Regions from separate parts of the Arthrobacter sp. BE255 genome, predicted to be linked through region 3. Evidence: riboswitches for the same ligand, from Rfam matches in the RefSeq annotation. Region 3 holds a riboswitch; each other region holds the start of a gene.
The links. Region 3 has a riboswitch for thiamine pyrophosphate ahead of thiC (phosphomethylpyrimidine synthase ThiC). Riboswitches for the same ligand answer to the same signal wherever they lie in the genome.
Positions count from the first base shown of each region.

Region 1: linked by a shared signal. The riboswitch ahead of thiO (glycine oxidase ThiO) and the one ahead of thiC (phosphomethylpyrimidine synthase ThiC) in region 3 are both predicted to bind thiamine pyrophosphate.
Region 2: linked by a shared signal. The riboswitch ahead of J2X42_RS10505 (ECF transporter S component) and the one ahead of thiC (phosphomethylpyrimidine synthase ThiC) in region 3 are both predicted to bind thiamine pyrophosphate.

Region 1 is NZ_JAVDWK010000001.1:348,334-355,417, forward strand. Features, by position in the region: gene J2X42_RS01675 (DEAD/DEAH box helicase) at 1-952, opposite strand, end outside; gene J2X42_RS01680 (RNB domain-containing ribonuclease) at 1,239-2,747, opposite strand; gene thiE (thiamine phosphate synthase) at 2,810-3,541, opposite strand; TPP riboswitch at 3,569-3,688, shown strand; gene thiO (glycine oxidase ThiO) at 3,681-4,976, shown strand; gene thiS (sulfur carrier protein ThiS) at 4,973-5,209, shown strand; gene J2X42_RS01700 (thiazole synthase) at 5,213-6,022, shown strand; gene J2X42_RS01705 (4a-hydroxytetrahydrobiopterin dehydratase) at 6,083-6,748, shown strand; gene J2X42_RS01710 (hypothetical protein) at 6,754-7,056, opposite strand.
Region 2 is NZ_JAVDWK010000005.1:19,679-26,762, reverse strand. Features, by position in the region: gene J2X42_RS10510 (ATP-binding cassette domain-containing protein) at 1-585, opposite strand, end outside; gene J2X42_RS10505 (ECF transporter S component) at 585-1,205, opposite strand; TPP riboswitch at 1,270-1,412, opposite strand; gene J2X42_RS10500 (heme-degrading domain-containing protein) at 1,470-2,012, shown strand; gene J2X42_RS10495 (hypothetical protein) at 2,162-4,318, shown strand; gene J2X42_RS10490 (DUF4235 domain-containing protein) at 4,439-4,702, shown strand; gene mnhG (monovalent cation/H(+) antiporter subunit G) at 4,728-5,138, opposite strand; gene J2X42_RS10480 (monovalent cation/H+ antiporter complex subunit F) at 5,128-5,406, opposite strand; gene J2X42_RS10475 (Na+/H+ antiporter subunit E) at 5,403-5,948, opposite strand; gene J2X42_RS10470 (Na+/H+ antiporter subunit D) at 5,945-7,084, opposite strand, start outside.
Region 3 is NZ_JAVDWK010000001.1:692,326-699,409, forward strand. Features, by position in the region: gene ffh (signal recognition particle protein) at 1-695, shown strand, start outside; gene J2X42_RS03205 (alpha/beta hydrolase) at 812-1,546, shown strand; gene thiC (phosphomethylpyrimidine synthase ThiC) at 1,619-3,427, opposite strand; TPP riboswitch at 3,422-3,529, opposite strand; gene J2X42_RS03215 (amidohydrolase family protein) at 3,605-4,687, shown strand; gene J2X42_RS03220 (VOC family protein) at 4,793-5,668, shown strand; gene J2X42_RS03225 (hypothetical protein) at 5,786-6,223, shown strand; gene rpsP (30S ribosomal protein S16) at 6,428-6,841, shown strand; gene J2X42_RS03235 (RNA-binding protein) at 6,843-7,084, shown strand, end outside.

The DNA of each region.
Region 1 (7,084 bases), 340 kb from region 3:
TGGCGGCGGCCGCGAAGCCGCGGTCCACCAGTTCCTCGGCCACCTTCGCGGCGGTCCGCTTGGTCTTGGTGAAGATGATGGTCCGGCCACGGCCCCTGGCCTGCAGGATGCGGGCAACTACCTCGATCTTGTCCATGCTGTGGGCGCGGTAGATGAGCTGGCGGATGTCGCGCTTGGTCAGGCCCTCGTCGTCGGGGTCGGCCGCACGGATGTGGGTGGGCTGGGTCATGTAGCGGCGGGCCATGGCGATGACCGGGCCGGGCATGGTGGCGGAGAACAGGAGCGTCTGGCGTACCGCAGGAGTACCGGCGATCAGGGTCTCGACGTCCGGCAGGAAGCCGAGGTCCAGCATCTCGTCGGCTTCGTCCAGGATGACGATCTTGACGTTCTTCAGGCTCAGGTGCTTCTGCTTGTAGAGGTCGATCAGGCGGCCGGGGGTGCCGACGACCACTTCGACGCCGTTCTGCAGGGCCTCCACCTGGGGCTCGTACGCGCGGCCGCCGTAGATGGTGGCGATGCGGGCATTGCGCTTGCGGGAGGCGGTTTGGAGGTCGTTGGCCACCTGCACGGCAAGTTCGCGGGTAGGAACAATTACCAGGGCCTGCGGGGCGCCCGGCACTGCGAGCTTGTCGAAACCGGGGTCATCGCGGCCCACCACGCGCTGGAGCGCGGGGATGCCGAAGCCCAGGGTTTTGCCGGTACCGGTTTTGGCCTGTCCGATGATGTCATGGCCCGAGAGCGCCACCGGCAGGGTCATGGCCTGGATCGGGAACGGGTGGGTGATCCCGGCGTCGGCCAGGGACTCCACGATATCGGCGCGGACGTTGAAGTCGGCGAAGGACTTCTCCTCGATCTCGTGCGGCTTTTCATCCGAGATAATGGTTTCTTCCGGCTCGAGGGTCTCGGTGCCGGAATCGTCAATCAGGAGCTGGTGGGTATGCAATTCACTCACAGGGGAGTTTCCTTATTCATTTGGGCATTGGCGCTGCCTGCTCAACGGGCCGGCCAACGTGGCCGTTCCGGAGCACGCTCGAAGCGCGCAAGCAAATCCAGTGGAAGCCGATCGCGGGCTATCTAATGCTGGCACTGGTGACCAGCGGGTGTATCTCAAGATCGCGTAGGGGCGGGCTTGTTGAATTCAAAATCAAGGAAATCAACGACCGGGCATCCATATCTACTTCTTCAGTCTACCGGCAAGGACTCCTAATCCCGGCTTTGCCCCTTCGGCAGCCCTGCGGCTAACTGACCAGCTCGAAATGGACTTCCCGCGTGGCGATGTCCGAGGAGAGAAGCCGGACCCGGACCTTCGTGCCTGATTCGAGGTCTCCGGCGCAGCGCGCGGTGACTGCGGGTTCGGCTATCTGGATGATCCCGGACGGGCCGTTACCGTTCCTTCCATTGCCGTTGCCATTTCCGTTGGAGCCGTTGCCGCCGCTCTTTTCATTCCCGTCCTTCTGCGGCTTGGACCCGGAAATGACGATCGCGTCGAATTCCTGTCCGACGTGGTTGACCAGCAGGGCAGCTTCGACGGTGTCCAGGGCCAGCCGCTCCATCCGGGCGGCCAGCTGGTCGGAGCCGGCCATGATCCCGGGCAGGGAGGGCAGGGCCTCGCGTGCCCAGCCCGGGACGGCCCTGCCGTTACTGAGGGCGTCGCAGATCACCAGCACAAAACGGTCCACGAGGCGGCGGAGCGGGGCTGTGGTGTGGGCGTAGGCTGCCCCGATCGCGGACTGGATGGCGTCGTCCGGGATCCCGCCGTCGAACGCCGTGTAGCTGGCACCGCGGAAGAGCATTCCGGCCGAGTGCATGATGGCCAGTTGCCGGGGGTCGGTGGGGTCGAGGGTGCGGAGGTACTCCCCGTAGCCGGCCTTTCCGTCCCAGGGTTTGCCCAGCGCCTCGGTCTGCAGCCGGAAGTGCCGCAGGGACCGTTCGTCAGGTGCCGGCATGGTCCGCAGGATGCCGACTTTGCCTTCGAGCATCAGCGTGGCGGCGGCCATCCCGGTCATCAGCGAGATCTGGGCGTTCCAGTCCTCCACGGGGAGCTGCGGAGCCGCGGCGATCCGGTAGCCGCCGTCGGGAAGCTGGACGATCTCCTGCTCGGGCATGTTCAGGCTGGCGCCGTCGCGTTCCCGTTCCAGCTCAACGCGTTTGAGGCCCACTTCCTTCAGCAGCTGAAGCACCGGTGAAGCTGTTCCGGCGTCGAGTTCGGCCTGCGCCCCCTTGTAGCTGAGTTTGGCCCGGCTGCGGACACGCGCCCTCTGGACGGCCACGGCGGTCACCTGGGCAGCCGGGTCCAGTTGGAAGTCCCAGACGAAGGCAGAGCAGAGCTGGCCTGCCAGGAGGCTTCCGGCCCCCTCGCTGATGACCTCCGGATGCAGCGGGATTCGGCCTTCCGGCGCGTAGAACGTCTGTCCCCGGCGGCGGGTCTCGGCGTCCAGCGGACCGCCGGGCGCTACGAAAGCGGGAACGTCGGCGATGGCGTACAGAACCCGGTAACCGCTTCCGGCCGGCTCAATGAACAGTGCCTGGTCAAGATCGGTGGACGACTCCGGATCGATGGTGAGGAAGTCAACGCCGGTCAGGTCGGCGTCCGGAAGCTGCCGGGCTGCGACGGCTGCCTCGGCATCACGGACCGCGTCTGCCGGATAGGCGCCCGGCAGTTCCAGTTCGGTCCGCAGCGCGCCCAGTGCCTCCTCGAGGGCATTGTTGTGCTCGTGGACGTTAGGGGCCAACCGATGATGTGACACGAAAATCAGGGTAGCCCGATTTTCGCCGATAATGCACGCAATCGGTCCCCCGGCCCGCAGTCCTAGGAGTCGGCGGCGTCCAGGGCCGCCAGGAGCGCCGACGCGGCCGCGGCAGGGTCCGCGGCTTCGGTGATGGCCCGGACCACCACTACCCTGCTGGCACCCGCTTCCACCACCTGCTCCACGTTGCCCAGGTCAACGCCCCCGATGGCAAACCAGGGCACGGTTGCCCCGCCGGAAGCGGACCCGGCCCGCTTCACCGCTTCCGCCGCATACTTCACAAGATCAAGCCCGACGGCGGCCCGGCCGGGTTTGGTGGGTGTGGCCCAGACCGGTCCAACACAGAAATAGTCGAGTCCGCCGGCGGCGGCCGCGGAGGCGGTGATGGCGCCGTCGATCTGCGCGGTGGTGTGGGTGGACAGCCCGATGACGCCGGCGTCCTGGACGAGCGAACGTGCCGCAGCAAGCGGAAGGTCCTTTTGGCCCACATGGAAGACCGGCGCCCCCGACAGCACCGCGACGTCGGCGCGGTCGTTCACGGCCCACAGCCGCCTGTGGCGCTCGGCCGCCTCTTTCAGCACTGCCAGCAGCTCAAGTTCCTCGGCCGCCTCGATGGTCTTGTCGCGGAGCTGGATGATGTCCACCCCGCCGGCGAAGGCCGCATCCACAAACCCGGCGAAGTCGCCGCGGTCCTTTCGCGCATCCGTGCACAAGTACAGCCGGGCGCTGCTGAGGGCGTCGGACCGGAGTGCGGTGTTGGAAAAGGCGGTGCTGTTGGAAAGGGCGTGGTTCATGGAAACCAGACTAGTTCCTCTAAACTGGGCAGGTACTGCGGGAGCCCGTGGCAGCTGTCATAAAGCGGCCGGGCTGAGAGGGCGTCAGAGCCGACCGCTTGACCTGATCCGGCTAGTACCGGCGTAGGGAAGGAAACAGATGCTCCCCCCAACCGGAAGTCCGTCCGCTGCGGCTCCCGCTGAGCTGCAAGCCGATGTCGCCGTTATCGGTGGAGGCGTGATCGGCCACGGCATCGCCTGGGAGGCCAGACGCTCGGGCCGTTCGGTGGTGGTCATTGATGACGCCCCCGGTTCCGGCGCCAGCTGGGCTGCGGCCGGCATGCTCGCCCCGGTGAGCGAGCTGCACTACCAGGAGGAGGACCTCCTGGAGCTGATGCTTGAATCCTCGGCGCTGTGGCCGGCATTCGCCGCGGACCTGGCCCGCGACGCCGCGGCTGACGCCGGCTACCTGGCCACACCCACGCTCGCCATCGGCGCGGACGCCGCCGACCGCCGGGCCCTGATGGACCTGCGGGCCGTACAGCAGGCCCACGGGCTGGACGTTGAACCGCTGACGGTCCGTGAAGCCAGGAGCCGCGAGCCGCTTCTGAGCCCTGCCATCTCCTGCGCCCTGGACATTCCCGCCGACCACCAGGTGGACCCGCGCAAGCTTGTGGCGTGCCTGCGTCAGGCGTTGGCCAGCCACGGGGAAGATCCACGTTCCGCCGTCACCGGAGCGCTCGACGCTTTCGCCGTCGTCGACCGCGCGTCGTCCCTGATGTGGGAGGACGGCCGGGTCACCGGCGCCAGGCTGGCGGGCGGGGGACTGGTGACCGCCGGGGAAACCGTGGTGGCCAACGGGCTGCACGCGGCCTCCCTGGACGGATTGCCTGCCGGGCTCCGGTTGCCGCTGCGTCCGGTGCACGGGGATATCCTCCGGCTGCGCGTCCCGGACCACCTCCGCCCGCTTGTCACTGCCACCGTCCGTGGCCTGGTCCGGGGTGTGCCGGTGTATATCGTTCCGCGGTGTGACGGCACAGTGGTGATCGGGGCCACCCAGCGCGAGGACGCCCTGGCTGCTTCCGGCCCGGAGCGCGGCGGAGGCGCCGCCGGCGTTTCGGCGGGCGGCGTCTACCAGCTGCTCCGCGACGCCCAGGTGCTGGTGCCGGCCGTCGCCGAGCTGGAGCTGCTGGAAAGCACGGCCAGGGCCCGCCCCGCCACGCCGGACAACGCGCCGCTGCTGGGCCGGGTCAACTTCCCTGAAAGCCGCGGACACGTGCCCGGCCTCATCGTGGCCACCGGCTTCTTCCGCCACGGGGTGCTGCTGACGCCCGCAGCGGCCACCATCTGCCGGGATCTCATGGACGGGCGGACGGATCCGCGTTGGCACCCGTTCAGCCCGGCCAGGTTCTCCGGCCGCCCTTCCACCGTTCAACCCATCAAGGAACATGCATGAACATCACCCTCAACGGTACACAGCACGCCGTGTCCGACGGCGCCTCCATCACCACGCTGGTCAGCCAGATCACCGGCCGGCCCCTTGCCGCCAACGGACAGGCGACGGACGGCCGGAAACTGGGTGTCGCCGTCGCACACAACTCCGAAGTAGTACCCCGAAGCCAGTGGTACGTCACGGCGCTCGCCGACGGTGACGACGTCGAACTGGTCACCGCAGTCCAGGGAGGCTGAAGCATGACCGAAACCATCAACGCCACCAACCGGGCCGGGCACCCGGACCCGCTGATCATCGACGGTGTGGAACTCGGGTCGCGCCTGATCATGGGCACCGGCGGAGCCCCGAGCCTGGACGGACTTGGCGCGGCCCTGCTGGCCTCCGGGACGGAACTGACCACCGTGGCCATGCGGCGGTTCTCGCCGGCCGAGACAGGCTCGCTGTTCCAGCTGCTGGTGGACCACGGAATCCGGGTCCTGCCCAACACGGCGGGCTGCTTCACGGCCCGCGACGCCGTCATGACGGCCGAACTGGCCCGCGAAGCGCTGGAAACGGACTGGGTCAAGCTGGAGGTGATCGCCGACGAGCATACTCTTTTGCCCGATGCCGTTGAGCTGGTGGACGCCACCGAACAGCTCGTGAACCGGGGCTTCAAGGTGTTTGCCTACACCAATGACGATCCTGTGCTGGCCCTGCGGCTCGAAAACCTTGGCGCGACGGCGGTCATGCCGCTGGGCTCGCCCATCGGTACCGGACTGGGCATCCTCAACCCGCACAACATCGAGCTCATCGTGTCCCGCGCCTCGGTGCCCGTAGTGCTGGACGCCGGGATCGGCACGGCCTCGGACGCTGCGCTCGCCATGGAACTGGGCTGCGACGCCGTCCTGCTGGCCACAGCGGTTACCCGTGCCCAGAACCCGGCGGTCATGGGGGAGGCCTTCAAGCACGCAGTCATCGCCGGTAGGCTGGCGAAAGCGGCCGGGCGGATACCGCGCCGTGAGCACGCCCTGGCGTCGTCGGCCATGGAAGGCCGGGCAGAGTTCCTCTGACCATCTCCCCGCCGCCGCCCACCGGCGCCGCTCCCGCACGACGACCCGAGGGAGACAGCTGTGGGCGGCAAGCAAGAGATACTCACCAGGTCCGGCATCGACGAGGCGCTGGACGGCCTTCCGGACTGGCGGTACCGCCTCGGCGGACTCGTGACGGTCTACAAAACGCCGACGGCGGCGGCAGCGCTGCAGCTGATGGCCGCCGTCGGACGCCTCGCCGAAGAACAAAACCACCACCCGGACCTCGACTGGCGGTATAACCGCGTCTTCCTGCGGTACACCTCCCATGACGCCGGCGGTGAGGTCACCTCCCGGGACGTGGCGGCAGCCGCCGCGGCAAGCGCGGCCGCAGCCGACGTCGGAGCAACAGCGGAACCGGGACTGCACCGCACCGTCGAGGTGGGCGTTGACACCACGGACGCCGCCGAAATCTCCGAAGTCTGGCGCGTTGCCCTCGGCTACAGGAAAGGCCCCGGCACGGCCCTCGCGGATCCGTACGGCCGGGGCCCTTCCGTGTGGTTCCAGGAGACACCCACGCCCCACAGCAGCCGCATCCACCTCGACATCCATCGAAGCCGGGGCGAGTCTGCGGCCGTTCTCGAAAAGTCCGCGGCCGCTGGCGCCTTAGTGAACCGTGACCACGCACCCGACTGGGTGGTGGTCACGGATTCACAAGGGAACAGGCTCTGCCTGTGCACGGAGGCAGGACATCAGCCGGCGGATTGAGCCGGCTACAGCTTGAGCGCCGCCGTCAGCCGGAGGGTGTCATAGTGCGCCCTGGTGCGTCCGAGGTAGATGGCAGCGCCCGCGGCAGCCACGGTCCCCAGCACCATGGGCAGGACCCACGGTATCCAGGTCAGGCCCGGCTGGTAGCCGAAGCCCGCGGCCATAAAGATGATCCAGCTCAATGCGCCGACGGCAGTGGCGACCCCGGCGGGCAGCCCCATGCCGTATTTGGCGTGCCGTTTGTCGTTAGCCCAGACAATGAAGCCTGCGGCCACGGTCACGAGCACAACAATCGTCAGCGAAAGCATTGAATCTCCTCAAAAACGCAACGGATGC
Region 2 (7,084 bases), on a different contig from region 3:
CACGCCCGCGGGGTCCAGGTTGGCGGTGGGCTCGTCCAGCAGGATCAGGCCCGGCCTCATGGCCAGGATGCCGGCCAGCGCCAGGCGCTGCTTCTGCCCGCCGGAGAGGGCCGACGTCGGGTGGTCCAGCGGCAGGTGGGAGAGTCCGACGTCGTCAAGCGCCTCGTGCACGCGCGTCCAGATTTCGTCGCGGGGCACGGCGAGGTTCTCGGCGCCGAAGGCGACGTCGTCGCCCACCCGGGAGAGAACCACCTGCGTTTCGGGGTCCTGCTGCATCAGCCCGGCGCGGCCGCGCCGTTCACGCGGGGACGCGCCGTCGATCAGCAGTGAACCGGACTCGTCGGAATCGCCGGCCTCGCCGTCGTCGTTAATGTCCCCCAGCACCCCGGCGAGGGCATGCAGCAGCGTGGACTTGCCGGCGCCTGAAGGGCCAAGCAGGAGCACCCGCTCCCCGGGCCGGATGTCCAGGTCCAGGGCGCGGACCGCGGGCCGGGACCGGCCGGCGTGTCGCCAGCCCCAGCCGCGGGCGGTGACGGCGGCGGGCCGCACCGCGGCGGATGCGGCGCCGTCGTGAGCTGCGGGCATCAGGAGAAGACAGGCTCCGTCGCTGCCTTGCGGGACGCGAAGGAGCTTAGTACGCCGGTCCTGGCCAGGCCGCGGGTGGCGATCCAGGACAGGGCGCCGGCGATGACCGCACCGGAGATGGCCGTGAACACGATGTACGCGAGCTTGTCACCGCCGGCGTAGGCGATGTTCCAGCCCCAGGGGGCGAAGGAGTCGTTCAGGCCGCAGAAGAGTCCGGCAGCGGCGCCTGCCAGCAGCGATACGGGCAGGTTGAACTTCTTGTAAACGAAGACCGCGAAGATGATTTCGGCGCCGAGGCCCTGGACGAAGCCGGAGAACAGCACGGAGGCGCCGTATGGCGAGCCCATGATCAGTTCACCCATGGCGGCCACCGTTTCGCAGAAGAGGGCGGCGCCCGGCTTGCGGATGACAAGCATGCCCAGCACGGCCGGGATCATCCAGCCGCCGGCGATCAGGCCGGTCAGCGGCGGGTAGACGGCGTTCATGGGCGGCGAAACAGCGGCGGCACCCTGGGACCAGGCCCAGAAGATCACGCCGCCGGCGATGGCGATGAGGGCGGCCACCACGATGTCCACGATGCGCCAGGTGTTGCCGGTCTTTTTGATTGCTGCAGTACTCATGTGATCCTCCTGGGGAACAGGAGGGGAAAGTGTCCCGGCGACCGGCTGGATGCCGGCTGCCGCACACTTCGAGAACTCGACTCCCTTGCGCCGGTACTAGCCGGATCAGGTTCGAGGGTCTGCGGCTGTCCCGCACTCTCAGCGCCCACCTGCGGTTCCCTGGCAATGCCAGTGATGCCCGACGGCGGCGCTCCCCTGTCGTTGAATAATCTGCCCTGATGGGCGTGGTCCAGTTTACACCGCAGGGGCGGTAGATTGTGGGCCATGACTGCCAATAACCCGACTGTGACTGCCTTCAATCCCGATTCGACCGTGCCCCAGCCGGCGGGCCTGCTCGAGGCCCTGATCGGCCGGATCGAAGCCGAGATCAGCGAGCTGCAGTTCCCGCATTTCAGCAAGGACGACTCCCTCAACCTGGGGCTTCTCCTGGTGGAGTTGGGAAAGACGCGCCGGCTTCCCATCGCGATCGACATAACCAAGGGCGACCAGGTGCTCTTCCATGTGGCACTGGACGGCGCAACCCCGGACAACGAGCACTGGATCCGGGCCAAGCAGCGGACCGCGGCCAGGTATGAGGTGCCGTCGCTGCTGGTGGGCCTCCGCGGCCGGCTGCACGGCGGCCGGATTGAGGACCACGGCTGGTTCGACGAAACCACCTACGCCCCGCACGGCGGTTCGTTCCCGGTGTATGTGGCCGGCGTGGGTGCGGTGGCCACCGTCACCGTTTCGGGACTGCCGCAGCAGCAGGACCACGACCTCGTGGTGGAGGCCCTGCGCGAAATCCTGGGTTCCATGCGCGCCGAGTGAGCCTGGCCGGCAGCCGGCCGTCCTGAACCTGGCGGTTGACACCTGCTCCGGATGCCACAAAGATTGAATCGCTCCGGAAAGCGTTTTCTCGCCGAGGAAACAGCCGTGGAAGCAGCAGCCGGAGCCGACAGCCTCAGGAGGGCGTGCCCATGCGCAGCCAGCACACCATCGACCGTGAAGCCCTGGTCCGCCGCCACAACGTGGAACAGCGGAACCTTGACCCCCGCAGCCCTGTGTCCGTGGGCAACGGCGAGTTCTGCTTCACGGTGGACCTCACAGGGCTGCAAACCTTCCCGGCCGAGTACCCCGTGGGCGCGCGCAGCGAACTTCCGCCCGGGACGCTGCTCGGCACGCAGTCCCAGTGGGGCTGGCACTCCCTTCCCGCGGCAGAGCACTACGGCCTGGCCGGTTCCACGGTCCTCTACGATTCCCCCCGCGGCCCGGTCCCCTACGTGGATATGGTGGGCGACATCGTGGACGGGCAGGAAACCGGGTCCTCCCGTGCTGAAACCTGGCTCCGGGCCAACCCGCACCGCCTGGACCTGGGCCGGATCGGGTTTGCGTGGGCGGACCCGGACCCGATGGCAGGCGGGGCGCGGCCGCTCGTGCCGGCAGACGTCGTCGACCCCGCCCAGACCCTGGATCTCTGGACCGGGACAGTCACCAGCACCTTCAGCCTCCGGGGCCACTCGGTCAAGGTCACCACCGCCTGCCATCCGGACCGGGACCAGGTGGGCCTGGTCGTGGAGTCCCCGGCCCTTCAAGAAGGCCTCGTGGTCACCGTCGCTTTTCCTTACGGTTCCGACGCCTGGCACGACGCAGCGGACTGGAACCGGCCCGATGCCCACACCACCAGGCTGGCGGGACCCGCCGGCACCGGGACCGGCCAACAGCTGTGGACCGTGGACCGCGGCCTGGATGGATCGGGGTACCAGGTCACGGTGTCCGGCCAGTGCCTCCGCCTTGACCAGCCGGGCCCGCACGAACTGATGCTAAGACCGGCAGGCGGACAGGACGTCCTGGACCTGGCGGTCCAGTTCACCAGCACGGGCCAGGGCGACTGCGTCCTGCGCGGCACCGGCGGGCTGCCCGGGCCGGACTCCGGAACCGCCGTCGTCGAGGCCTCCCGCGCCCACTGGCCGAAATTCTGGCAGTCCGGCGGCGCCGTCGAGCTGAACGGCACACCGGACCCCCGCGCGACGGAACTCGAACGCAGGATCGTCCTCTCCCAGTACCTCACCGCGATCAACTGCGCCGGCTCGCTGCCACCACAGGAAACAGGGCTGGTCTGCAATTCCTGGCGCGGCCGTTTCCACCTGGAAATGCACTGGTGGCACGCCGCGCATTTCGCGCACTGGAACCGGACGGAACTGCTGCTTCCCAGCCTCCGCTGGTACGGGACCATCCTGGAACCGGCCCGGCAGACGGCCAAGGCGCAGGGGTTCGACGGCGTCCGCTGGCCCAAGCAGGTAGGCCCGGACGGGCGCGAGAGCCCCAGTCCGATCGGCACCTTCCTGATCTGGCAGCAGCCGCACCCCATCCACCTGGCCGAGCTTGCCTACCGGGCCGGGCCGTCCCGGGAACTGCTGGAGGAATTCGCGGAGATCGTCTTCGAAACGGCCACGTTCATGGCCAGCTTCGCGCACCCCACCGCCCGCGGCTTCGAGCTTGGGCCTCCACTGATCCCGGCGCAGGAAAGTTATGAGTCCGTCCGCGGCACCGTCACCAACCCCACCTTCGAACTGGCGTACTGGCAGTGGGCCCTCCGCACCGCCAACGCCTGGCGCGAACGCCTGGGCCTGGATCCGCGGGAGGACTGGAAGGCCGTTGCGGACGGCATGGTCCGGCCGCGGACCGTCAACGGCGTCTACGCGGCGATCGACGTCGAGCCCTTCACCATCCGCACGGACCACCCCTCCATGCTGTGTGCGCTGGGGGTGCTGCCGCAGACAGACCTCATCGACCCGGAGACCATGCGCGCCACACTCGCCGACGTCCTCGCCGACTGGGACTGGGACAGCACCTGGGGCTGGGACTACCCGGTGATGGCCATGACCGCAGCCCGGCTCGACGACCCGGAGACCGCCATCGACGCCCTCCTGCAAGGCGCCGGGAAGAACACTGCGCTGCCCAACGGACACAACCGGCAGACGGATTCCCTCCCCCTCTACCTGCCCGGAAACGGCGGGCTGCTGGCCGCCGTCGCCCTGATGGCGGCGGGCTGGGACGGCGGGCCGGACCGGCACGCCCCGGGTTTCCCGGCCGGCTGGACGGTGGCCTGGGAAGGCCTGGTGCCGGCGCCCTAGGCGGCAAGCCACGGGGTGACCGTGGCGTGGCCCCCGGGCGGCCCTGGCGCTGTCGGCCGGGCCAGCCGATGCCGCTAGGCTAGGGGAAGTCCTGAATTCGAGACGCAAGGAGGCACCGGAATGAACTTATTCATCAAGCTGCTGGGCACGGGCATCAGCCTGCTGGCCGGATTCGCCGGCACCAAGGCCGTAGACGCGATCTGGGAAAAGACCACCGGCAACAAGCCGCCGAAGGGCGGAAAGGACGATGTTCCCACAACGCTGCGCTCGGCACTGACGTTCGCGCTGATCTCCGCTTCGGTGAGTGCCGTCATCCAGGTCCTCGCCAACCGCGGCACCCAGCGTGCCATCACCCGGTTCGCGAAGAGCCAGGACATCGTCTAGGCCGCAAGCAGAAGCCGGGCTGCAGTCAGTCCGGCCGGCCGCCGTCGGAAGCATCCTCCCGGGACGCTTTGGCGGCGGCTTTCTGTACCACGGCCTCCAGCTCATCGGAGCTGAGCAGCTCCCGGTGCAGGTGCTTGGTGCGGTACCCGGCCCGGCCCACCATGTGCGCGGACACGGGCACGGTGAGCAGCTGGAAGATCCAGGCGACCAGCAGCACCGGCCAGACCCACCACGTCCGCATCTGCAGGCCGATGGACGCCAGCAGCAGGAACAGTCCCAGGACCTGCGGCTTGGTGGCGGCGTGCATCCTGCTCAGGAGGTCCGGGAAGCGCAGCAGGCCCCCGGCCGCGGCCAGGGACATCAGGGCCCCCACGACCATAAAGACGGCGGATACGGCGTCAATGACGGTGTCCACGACGGTTGGCTCAGGACTCATGGGGCTGCTCCCGCCGGTCGGCCACAAAGCGCGCCACGGTCACCGACCCGATAAAGCCGATGATGGACAGCGCCACCAGCAGCATGAGGTTGTTCAGGTGCCTGTTGACGGCCATGTCGATGCACAGCGCTGCACCCAGGATGGCCAGCAGGACGTCCGAGGCCAGGACCCGGTCCAGCAGAGACGGACCGCGCGCGATCCTGATGATGGCTCCCCCGGCGGCGAGCGAAAGAATGACTGCCGTGACAGCCAGGACAATCTGCATCATGCCGCGGCCTCCTGCCTGATTGCGTCCAGTTCCTGCCGGGTGCCCATGATGCGGATCAGACCGGCCTCGATGTCCCTGACTTCCCGGCGGAGCTTTTCCACGTCGTCGGGCGTGCTGACATTGAGCCCGTGGAGGTAGAGGGTGGATGTTGAGCGGTCCACCTCCACCACCAGCGACCCGGGGATCAGGGAGATGACGTGCCCGGTGGCAGTCACCATCAGGTCCTCGTGGCTCCGCAACGGAACGGCGACGACGGCGTTGGTCACCGCGGGTCCGCGGACCACCGCCAGGTACATGACCTGGAAGCTCGCCGCCACCACCTTGACCAGGAATCCCAGCGCGAAGGGCACGGCGTGGCGGATGTTGAACCGGCCGCTCAGGTCCACGGGCGGAAGGTAGAACATCCGGGCCACCGCTACAGCCAGGATGGCGCCGAACAGGAGGTTGCCCGGGCTGAAGTCCTGCCACAGGGCGCCCCAGACGATGACCAGCCAGACCAGGAGGGGCAGCTCCTGGCGAAGGGAGATGCGCCGGCGGCTCATTTGCCTCCTCCGGACGTCAGGATCAGGGGCACGGCGGTTTCTTCGCCGAGGACTGCCTGGATGTAGGAGGACCGGTCCAGCATGTCCCGGGCGGCCTGGTCCGAGACTTTGAACAGCGGCCCGGCGAAGACCGTCAGCGATACGCCCAGCAGGACCAGGCCGAGGGTGGAGCCCACCATGGTCCGCGGCAGCAGCGTGACGTTGTTGCGGCCGCCGCGGCGGCCGGTGTCGGAAGTCTCGCGCGGGGCGAGCAGCACGGGGTCGGGGTGTTCGGCGTCGGACGGCTTGCGCCAGAACGCCCGGTTCCAGACCCTGGCGACGGCCAGCAGGGTGAGCAGGCTCGTTAGGACGCCGCCGATCACCAGCGCGTAGGCCAATGGTGTGCCGAGCTCAATCCCGGCCTGCATGAGGCCCACTTTCCCGAGGAACCCGGAGAACGGCGGGATCCCCGCCAGGTTCATGGCCGGGATGAAGAACAGCAGCGCCAGCAGGGGCGAGAGTTTGGCCAGGCCGGCCAGCCGGTCCACGGACGAACTGCCGCCGCGGCGTTCGATGAGCCCGGTGACCAGGAAGAGGCTGGTCTGGATGGTGATGTGGTGGGCCACGTAGAACACGGCCGCGCCCAGTCCGGCCACCGAGGACATGGCCAGGCCGAACACCATGTAGCCGATGTGGCTGACAAGGGTGAAGGAGAGGAGACGTTTGATGTCGTTCTGGGCCAGGGCGCCGAGGATTCCCACCACCATGGTGAGCAGTGCCGCCACCATCAAGGGCGTGTTGAGGGAGTCGCCGGGGAACAGGAGCGTCTCGGTGCGGACCATGGCGTAGACGCCCACTTTGGTGAGCAGGCCGGCGAACACCGCTGTGACCGGCGCGGGTGCCGTGGGGTAGGAGTCGGGGAGCCAGAAGGACAGCGGGAACACGGCGGCCTTGATGCCGAACGCCACCAGCAGCATGACGTGCAGGAGGGTCTTGGTGCCCGGGTCAAGGTCCGCGAGCTTGAGCGCGAGGTCTGCCATGTTCACCGTTCCGGTGGCGCCGTAGACCATGGCGATGGAGATGAGGAACAGCACCGAGGAGACGACGGAGACCACCACGTACGTGACGCCGGCGCGGATGCGGGGGCCGGTGCCGCC
Region 3 (7,084 bases):
GGATGGCATCCCGCATCCTGGACATGGGTGACGTCCTCACCCTGATCGAGCAGGCTGAAAAGAACTGGGACAAGGATGAAGCGGCCCGGATGGCGAAGAAATTCGCCGACCAGGAAGACTTCACGCTGGATGACTTCCTGGCGCAGATGCAGCAGATCCGCAACATGGGCTCCATGAAGAAGATGCTGATGATGATGCCCGGAGCGCAGAACATCCGCCAGCAGCTGGAGCAGTTTGATGAGCGGGAGATCGACCGCGTCGAGGCAATCGTCCGGTCCATGACGCCGCACGAGCGTGTCGCCCCCAAGATCATCAACGGCTCCCGCCGGGCACGCATTGCCCGCGGCTCGGGCGTGCACGTCTCCGAAGTCAACGGGCTGCTGGAACGCTTCGCCCAGGCCCAGAAGATGATGAAGAAGATGGCCCAGGGCGGCGGCATGCCCGGTATGCCGGGCATGCCCGGCATGGGTGGCCCCGGCGGCGGCGCACGCAAGGGCGCCAAGAACGCCCCGAAGAAGAAGGCCCGGTCCGGCAACCCGGCCAAGGCAGCGCAGGAACTCAGGGACGCCGAGGCCCGGCGCGCCGGAGCGGCGAAGGCCCTCCCCACGGGGGCGGCCTTTGGCCAGCAGTCCGGCGACTTCGATCCTTCGCAGCTCAACCTGCCCAAGGGCTTCGACAAGTTCCTCGGCAAATAACCACGTCCCCCAACTGGCTCGCAGTTAATGCTCCCAAACGCGCGTTTCGGTGCGTCAACTGCGAGTCAGTTGGGTCAGTCCGGCTGGATGCGGGGGCCGTGGAATAGGGTTGGGTCATGTTCAAGCAGAGGGTAGTGTTCGTGCACGGCGCCGGAAGCTTCGGCTCGGCTGCCTGGCCCCGGCAGCACGGCATGGCCCTGGCCTACGACGCCCTGTTCCTGCGGCGTCACGGCTTCGATCCTGTGGCTGAACCGATGGAATCGTCCTTCGCCGAGGACACCGCGATCATCCTGAGGTCCCTCGCCGACGACGGCCGGGGCGCCGCCGGCGGCCACATTGTGGCGCATTCCCAAGGGGCGATCTCGGCGATGATGGCAGCCGTCGAACGTCCGGACCTGGTGTATTCGCTGACGCTGGTGGAGCCGGCGTGCCTGTCCCTGACGGCGGAACTGCCGGCGACGGCGGCGCACCGGGAACTCATGCAGCCGCTCTTTGATGTCCGCCACCAACTGGCTGATGAGGATTTCCAGCGGGAGTTCATCCGCCGCGTCTACGCGGCGGACCTCGAGGAGCCGGCCACGCAGGAGGAAAAACGGGCCGCGCGGCGGCTCCGGCTTCAGGCTCCCTCCTGGGAAGCGCCGCTGCAGATCGTTCCCGGAGTCCCCACCCTGGTCCTGACGGGCGGCTGGGAACCCCTTTACGAAGAGATCGCCGGGTACCTCAGGGAAACAGGCGCCCTGCACCGCCATGCTGCGGGAGGTCACCGCCCGCAGGATTCCCCCGAAGGCGACCGCTACGTCCGTTCCTTCATAGCCGATGTCAGCCGGCGGCGGCAGCCCAGGGCGTCCTGACCCGCGTACTTTGTTGAGGTGCACCCCGTCCGGCCAGCCCCCAAATGCCAGCCGGACGGAGCCTCAAGCCCGCTAGCGGCGGGCGGCTTGGGGTACCTCCAGGTCAGGCAGGTAGACCTTTCCGCCTGCCGCGAGGAACTCCTCGCTCTTTTCGCGCATCCCGGCCGCCATTTCCGCCAGCGCGGCCTGTGATTCCGCTGAACCGTACTCATCCCGGATGTCCTGGCTGATCCGCATGGAGCAGAACTTCGGGCCGCACATGGAGCAGAAGTGGGCCGTTTTCGCCGGCTCGGCCGGCAGCGTCTCGTCGTGGAAGGCTTCCGCGGTCACCGGGTCCAGGGACAGAGCGAACTGGTCCCGCCAACGGAACTCGAACCGGGCCTTGGAGAGGGCGTCGTCGCGTTCATGCGCGCCGGGGTGTCCTTTGGCGAGGTCGGCGGCGTGGGCGGCGATCTTGTAGGTGATCACGCCGGTCTTTACATCGTCCTTGTTCGGCAGGCCGAGGTGTTCCTTGGGCGTGACGTAGCAGAGCATCGCCGTGCCATAGCGGGCGATTTCCGTGGCGCCGATGGCCGAGGTGATGTGGTCGTAGCCAGGTGCTATGTCCGTCACCAGCGGCCCGAGCGTGTAGAAAGGGGCTCCCTTGCACAGCTCCTGCTGGCGTTCCACGTTCTCCCGGACCAGGTGGAACGGCACGTGGCCCGGGCCTTCCACCATCACCTGCACATCGAATTCCCAGGCCCGCTGGGTCAGTTCAGCGAGGGTGTCCAGTTCGGCGAACTGGGCGGCATCGTTCGCGTCTGCCGTGGCACCCGGCCGCAGTCCGTCGCCAAGCGAGAACGCGACGTCGTACTTGGCGAAAATTTCACACAGCTCGTCGAAGTGCGTGTACAGGAAGTTCTCCTGGTGGTGGGCCAGGCACCAGCCGGCCATGATGGAGCCGCCCCGCGAGACGATGCCGGTGACGCGGTTGGCCGTCAGCGGCACATAACGCAGCAGCACGCCGGCGTGGATGGTCATGTAGTCCACGCCCTGCTCGCACTGCTCAATCACGGTGTCGCGGAAGACCTCCCACGTCAGCTTGTTGGCCTCGCCGTTGACCTTCTCCAGCGCCTGGTAAATGGGCACGGTGCCGATGGGCACGGGGGAGTTGCGGATGATCCATTCACGGGTGGTGTGGATGTCATCCCCCGTGGAAAGGTCCATGACAGTATCGGCGCCCCACTGGGTGGCCCACTGGAGTTTGTCCACTTCCTCGGCGATGGAGCTGGTCACAGCCGAGTTGCCGATATTGGCGTTGATCTTCACCAGGAAGGCCTTGCCGATGATCATCGGCTCGGATTCAGGGTGGTTGATGTTGTTGGGGATGATCGCACGTCCCGCGGCCACTTCGCTGCGGACCAGCTCCACGTCACAGTTTTCGCGGAGGGCGACGAACTGCATCTCCGGAGTGATGAGGCCCTCCTTCGCGTAGTGCATCTGGGTGACTGTCCGGCCTTCGACGGCGCGGCGGGGCACCGGCTGAGCCCCTTTCCACTCCGCGGACGCAGCGCCGCGGCGCACGGCCGACTTGCCGTCGTCGAGCAGGTTCCGTTCCCGGCCGCTGTAAGGCTCCGTATCGCCGCGGGCCGCGATCCACTCTGAGCGGAACGGGTTGAGGCCCACCACCGGATCGCTGCCCGGGCCGGCGGTGCGGTAGGTCCGGAAAGGACCGTTGGCCTCGCCGTTGGGCGAGGGCTCCAGCGCGATCTCGGTCACCGGCACGCGGATTCCGGTGGCTTCGTCGTTGATGAATGCCAGCGAGTGCGACTTCAGCGACTGGGTTTCAGATGCCCCGGCCTCATTTTGGGCAGGGATCAGCTGTGTTTCTTGTGTACTCAATGAATACTCACTTCCTTCGCCGGCATTACCCGGACAGGTTCAACGGTCGCAGGCTGCGTCAGCCCGATCTCAGCCCCTGCAAGGGCTCCCGTGTGGTCTAGAAGAAGCTACCACAGGTCCGGGCGGGGCGTCCTTGCCGTGACCACCGCACCGTCTTCCGCGGATTAGGCTGGTGCCATGGCCGGAATCATCGAATTCAGCGGAACTGTGCTCACCGGACCGTTCCAGGAACGGCAGGGGCTGTGGTCCGTCGACGGCCGCCTCACGTTCCACCGGCCCGCCACCGCACCGGATGTTGTGCTCGACGGCTGGGTCCTCCCCGGGTTCGTTGATGCCCACTGCCACATCGGCCTGGGACCCGGCGGCGCCGTGCCGGATGAGGTGGCCGAAGAACAGGCCCGCACCGACCGCGACGCCGGCACCCTCCTGGTCCGAGACGCCGGCGCGGCGAGTGACACCCGCTGGCTGCAGCAGCGGCATGACATGCCCAGGCTCATCCGTGCCGGGCGGCACATTGCCCGCTCCCGGCGCTACCTGCGGGACTTCGCCGTCGAAGTTGAGCCTGGGGGCCTGGTCGAGGCGGTGCGCAAGCAGGCACGGGCCGGCGACGGCTGGGTCAAACTGGTGGGGGACTGGATCGACCGCGACGCCGGCGACCTCGCGCCGTCGTTTCCCGACGCCGTCGTCCGCGACGCCGTGCAGGCGGCGCACGACGAGGGCGCCCGCGTGACCGCCCACTGCTTCGCCGAAGACACCCTGGACCAGATGCTCGACGCCGGCATCGACTGCATCGAGCACGCCACCGGACTGCTGCCCCGCCACCTTCCGCGGCTCGCCGGGCAGGGCGTGCCCATTGTGCCGACCCTGATCAACATCGACACCTTCCCGGACATCGCCCGCCAGGCCGAAGCCAAATTCCCGCGGTACGCCGCCCACATGCGGGCATTATGGGAGCGCCGGGCCGAACGCATACTGGAAGCATTTGAGGCCGGCGTGAAGATTTATGCCGGGACGGACGCGGGAAGCGTGATCCGGCACGGGCGGATCGCCGACGAAATCCTGGCGCTGCACCGGGCGGGCCTTCCGCCGGCGGCGGCGCTGGACGCAGGCTGCTGGGGCGCGCGGCGCTGGTTGGGTGCTGACGGGATTTCGGAGGCAGCCGGCGCGGACGTGGTGGTCTGCCGGGAAGACCCGCGGCAGGTGCCTGCCACGGTCGCCTCGCTCACGAACGTTGTGTTGCGCGGAGAACTGATCCGCTGACGGTTGAAGATCACACCGGCGCCACTGGGAATAAATTGAAGCTTCAAGTAATTTAGAAGAGTAGAGGCCACCGAAACCCGGCGGCCACCGGACCGGGAGTTTTCGATGACCGCAGAATCCACCAGCCAGGACCTTCTACCTGCCGAGCTCACCATGGGCACGGTGATGCTGAAGGTGGGCAACGTGAAGCTCATGACCGACTACTACCAGCGCGCGCTGGGCCTCGACGTGGTGGCCGAACAGGACGGCGGCCTCTATCTGGGCCGCCTCGGAAAGCCCCTGGTCCATCTCGCCGCCGGTCCCGGGCTGAACCTTCCCGGCAGGGGAGAAGCCGGCCTGTTCCACACGGCCCTGCTCTTTGAGGACCAGGCAGCCTTGGCGGCCACCGTCGCATCCGCGGCCCAATACGAGCCGCGCTCCTTCACCGGCAGCGCGGACCACCTGGTCAGTGAAGCCTTCTACTTCAACGATCCGGAGGGCAACGGAATCGAACTCTACTGGGACCGGCCGCGCAAAAACTGGTCGTGGAACGGGACTGAGGTGGTCATGGACAGCCTGGCCCTGCCTCCCCAGCGCTACCTGGAGCAGCACCTCACCCAGGAGTCGGTCGAGGGCCAGCAGCGGACAGCCGCGGGAGTGGGGCACGTCCACCTCCAGGTCGGCGACGTCCATACCGCCCAGGACTTCTATGTGGGAACGCTGGGGTTCGAAAAAACCGCAGGCTGGCACGGGCAGGCGCTATTTGTCTCAGCCGGCCGCTACCACCACCACATGGCCATGAATGTCTGGAACAGCCGCGGCGCCGGTCCCCGGAAGGACACCCTCGGCCTGGGTGAGGTGCTCATCGAAGTGCCGTCGGGAGACGACGTCGGAGCACTTGCCGACCGGCTGAAAGTCGCCGGGGTGGCCAGCCACCACACCGGAGCTGAATTGCGCTTCGAAGATCCCTGGCGCAACCGCATCCGGGTCGCCGTCCGCTAGCCGGGTGCGGCGGCCGGATGTGCGCCAGGCGGTGTACTAGGCTGAGTCCGAACGGCCGGGGCAGCCCGTGAAGCTGCCCGCCAGGGCCGCACCGTCGACGGAATGAGGGCGATTCCCATGGGCTTCACCGAAATCTTTGTTTCAACCCACGACGCCGCGCTGAAGCGTGCCGGGATCCTGGATGACGGCGGTTCCCCCGACACTGCCGGTCTTCGGATCCCCGGGATCAGCGACTTCGAGATTGAACAGCTCGGGGATCTCGCCGGCGCTGCCGTGCACGCCGGGGGAGCAGACTACGAGCTGGCCATGGTTGACGTGGCCAGCGATTCGCTGCTCGGGGTTCCGCCTGCCATGGTGCGTGCGCTGGCGGAACTGCTCAGCTACGAAACTGAAGGCGAAGGCAATGTTCTGGACGATGTCGCCGAACAATGGGCGGCCCAGGACGACATGCCGTTTGGTGCGTCAGAGGCCAGGAAATACGTGCAGCAGCTCGCGGAGCTGGCGGGTGCAGTTGACGACGCCGACCGCACCGGGCTGTACGTCTGGTCCTCCTGAGGCTCCTGCTGCCCTGCCGCAGGGCCGGCGGATCCGCGCCAAGTCGAAATCCGGGCCCTGATCTGGCACAATAAACAGGTACTCGATCTGCGTGGCCCCTCTCTCCGCGTCCGGATCCTGTCCTTCGAACCCTCAAGTATGGCCCGCCCCACGGGTGCAGAACGTCGGGTTCACCCCTTTTCTGAAACAGGAGTGACCACAAAAGTGGCCGTAAAGATTCGCCTTAAGCGCTTTGGCAAGATGCGCGCACCGTATTACCGCATCGTCGTTGCAGACTCACGCACCAAGCGTGATGGCCGTGCAATCGAAGAAATCGGCAAGTACCACCCCACCGAAGAGCCCTCATACATCGAGGTTGACTCCGAGCGTGCCCAGTACTGGCTCGGCGTGGGCGCACAGCCGTCCGAGCAGGTTGCCGCGATCCTCAAGATCACCGGTGACTGGCAGAAGTTCAAGGGCCTCCCGGGCCAGGAAGGCACCCTGAAGACCAAAGCTCCGAAGGTTGCCTTCGTTGCTCCGGAGAAGGGTTCCGTGATCATCCCGGAAGCGATCACCAAGAAGTCCAAGCAGTCCGACGCCCCGGCCGAGGCCGAAGCAGAGACCACCGAGGCTGAGTAGATTGCTGGCTGAAGCGCTCGAACACCTGGTCCGCGGAATCGTTGATTCCCCGGAAGACGTCAAGGTCACCTCGAAGAACAACCGCCGTGGGGACACCCTCGAGGTACGCGTTCATCAGGACGATCTCGGACGGGTGATCGGCCGTCAGGGCCGCACGGCACGCGCATTGCGCACGGTTGTGGCGGCACTGGCCGACGGCGAACCGGTAAGGGTCGACGTCGTCGACACCGACCGCCGCCGCTA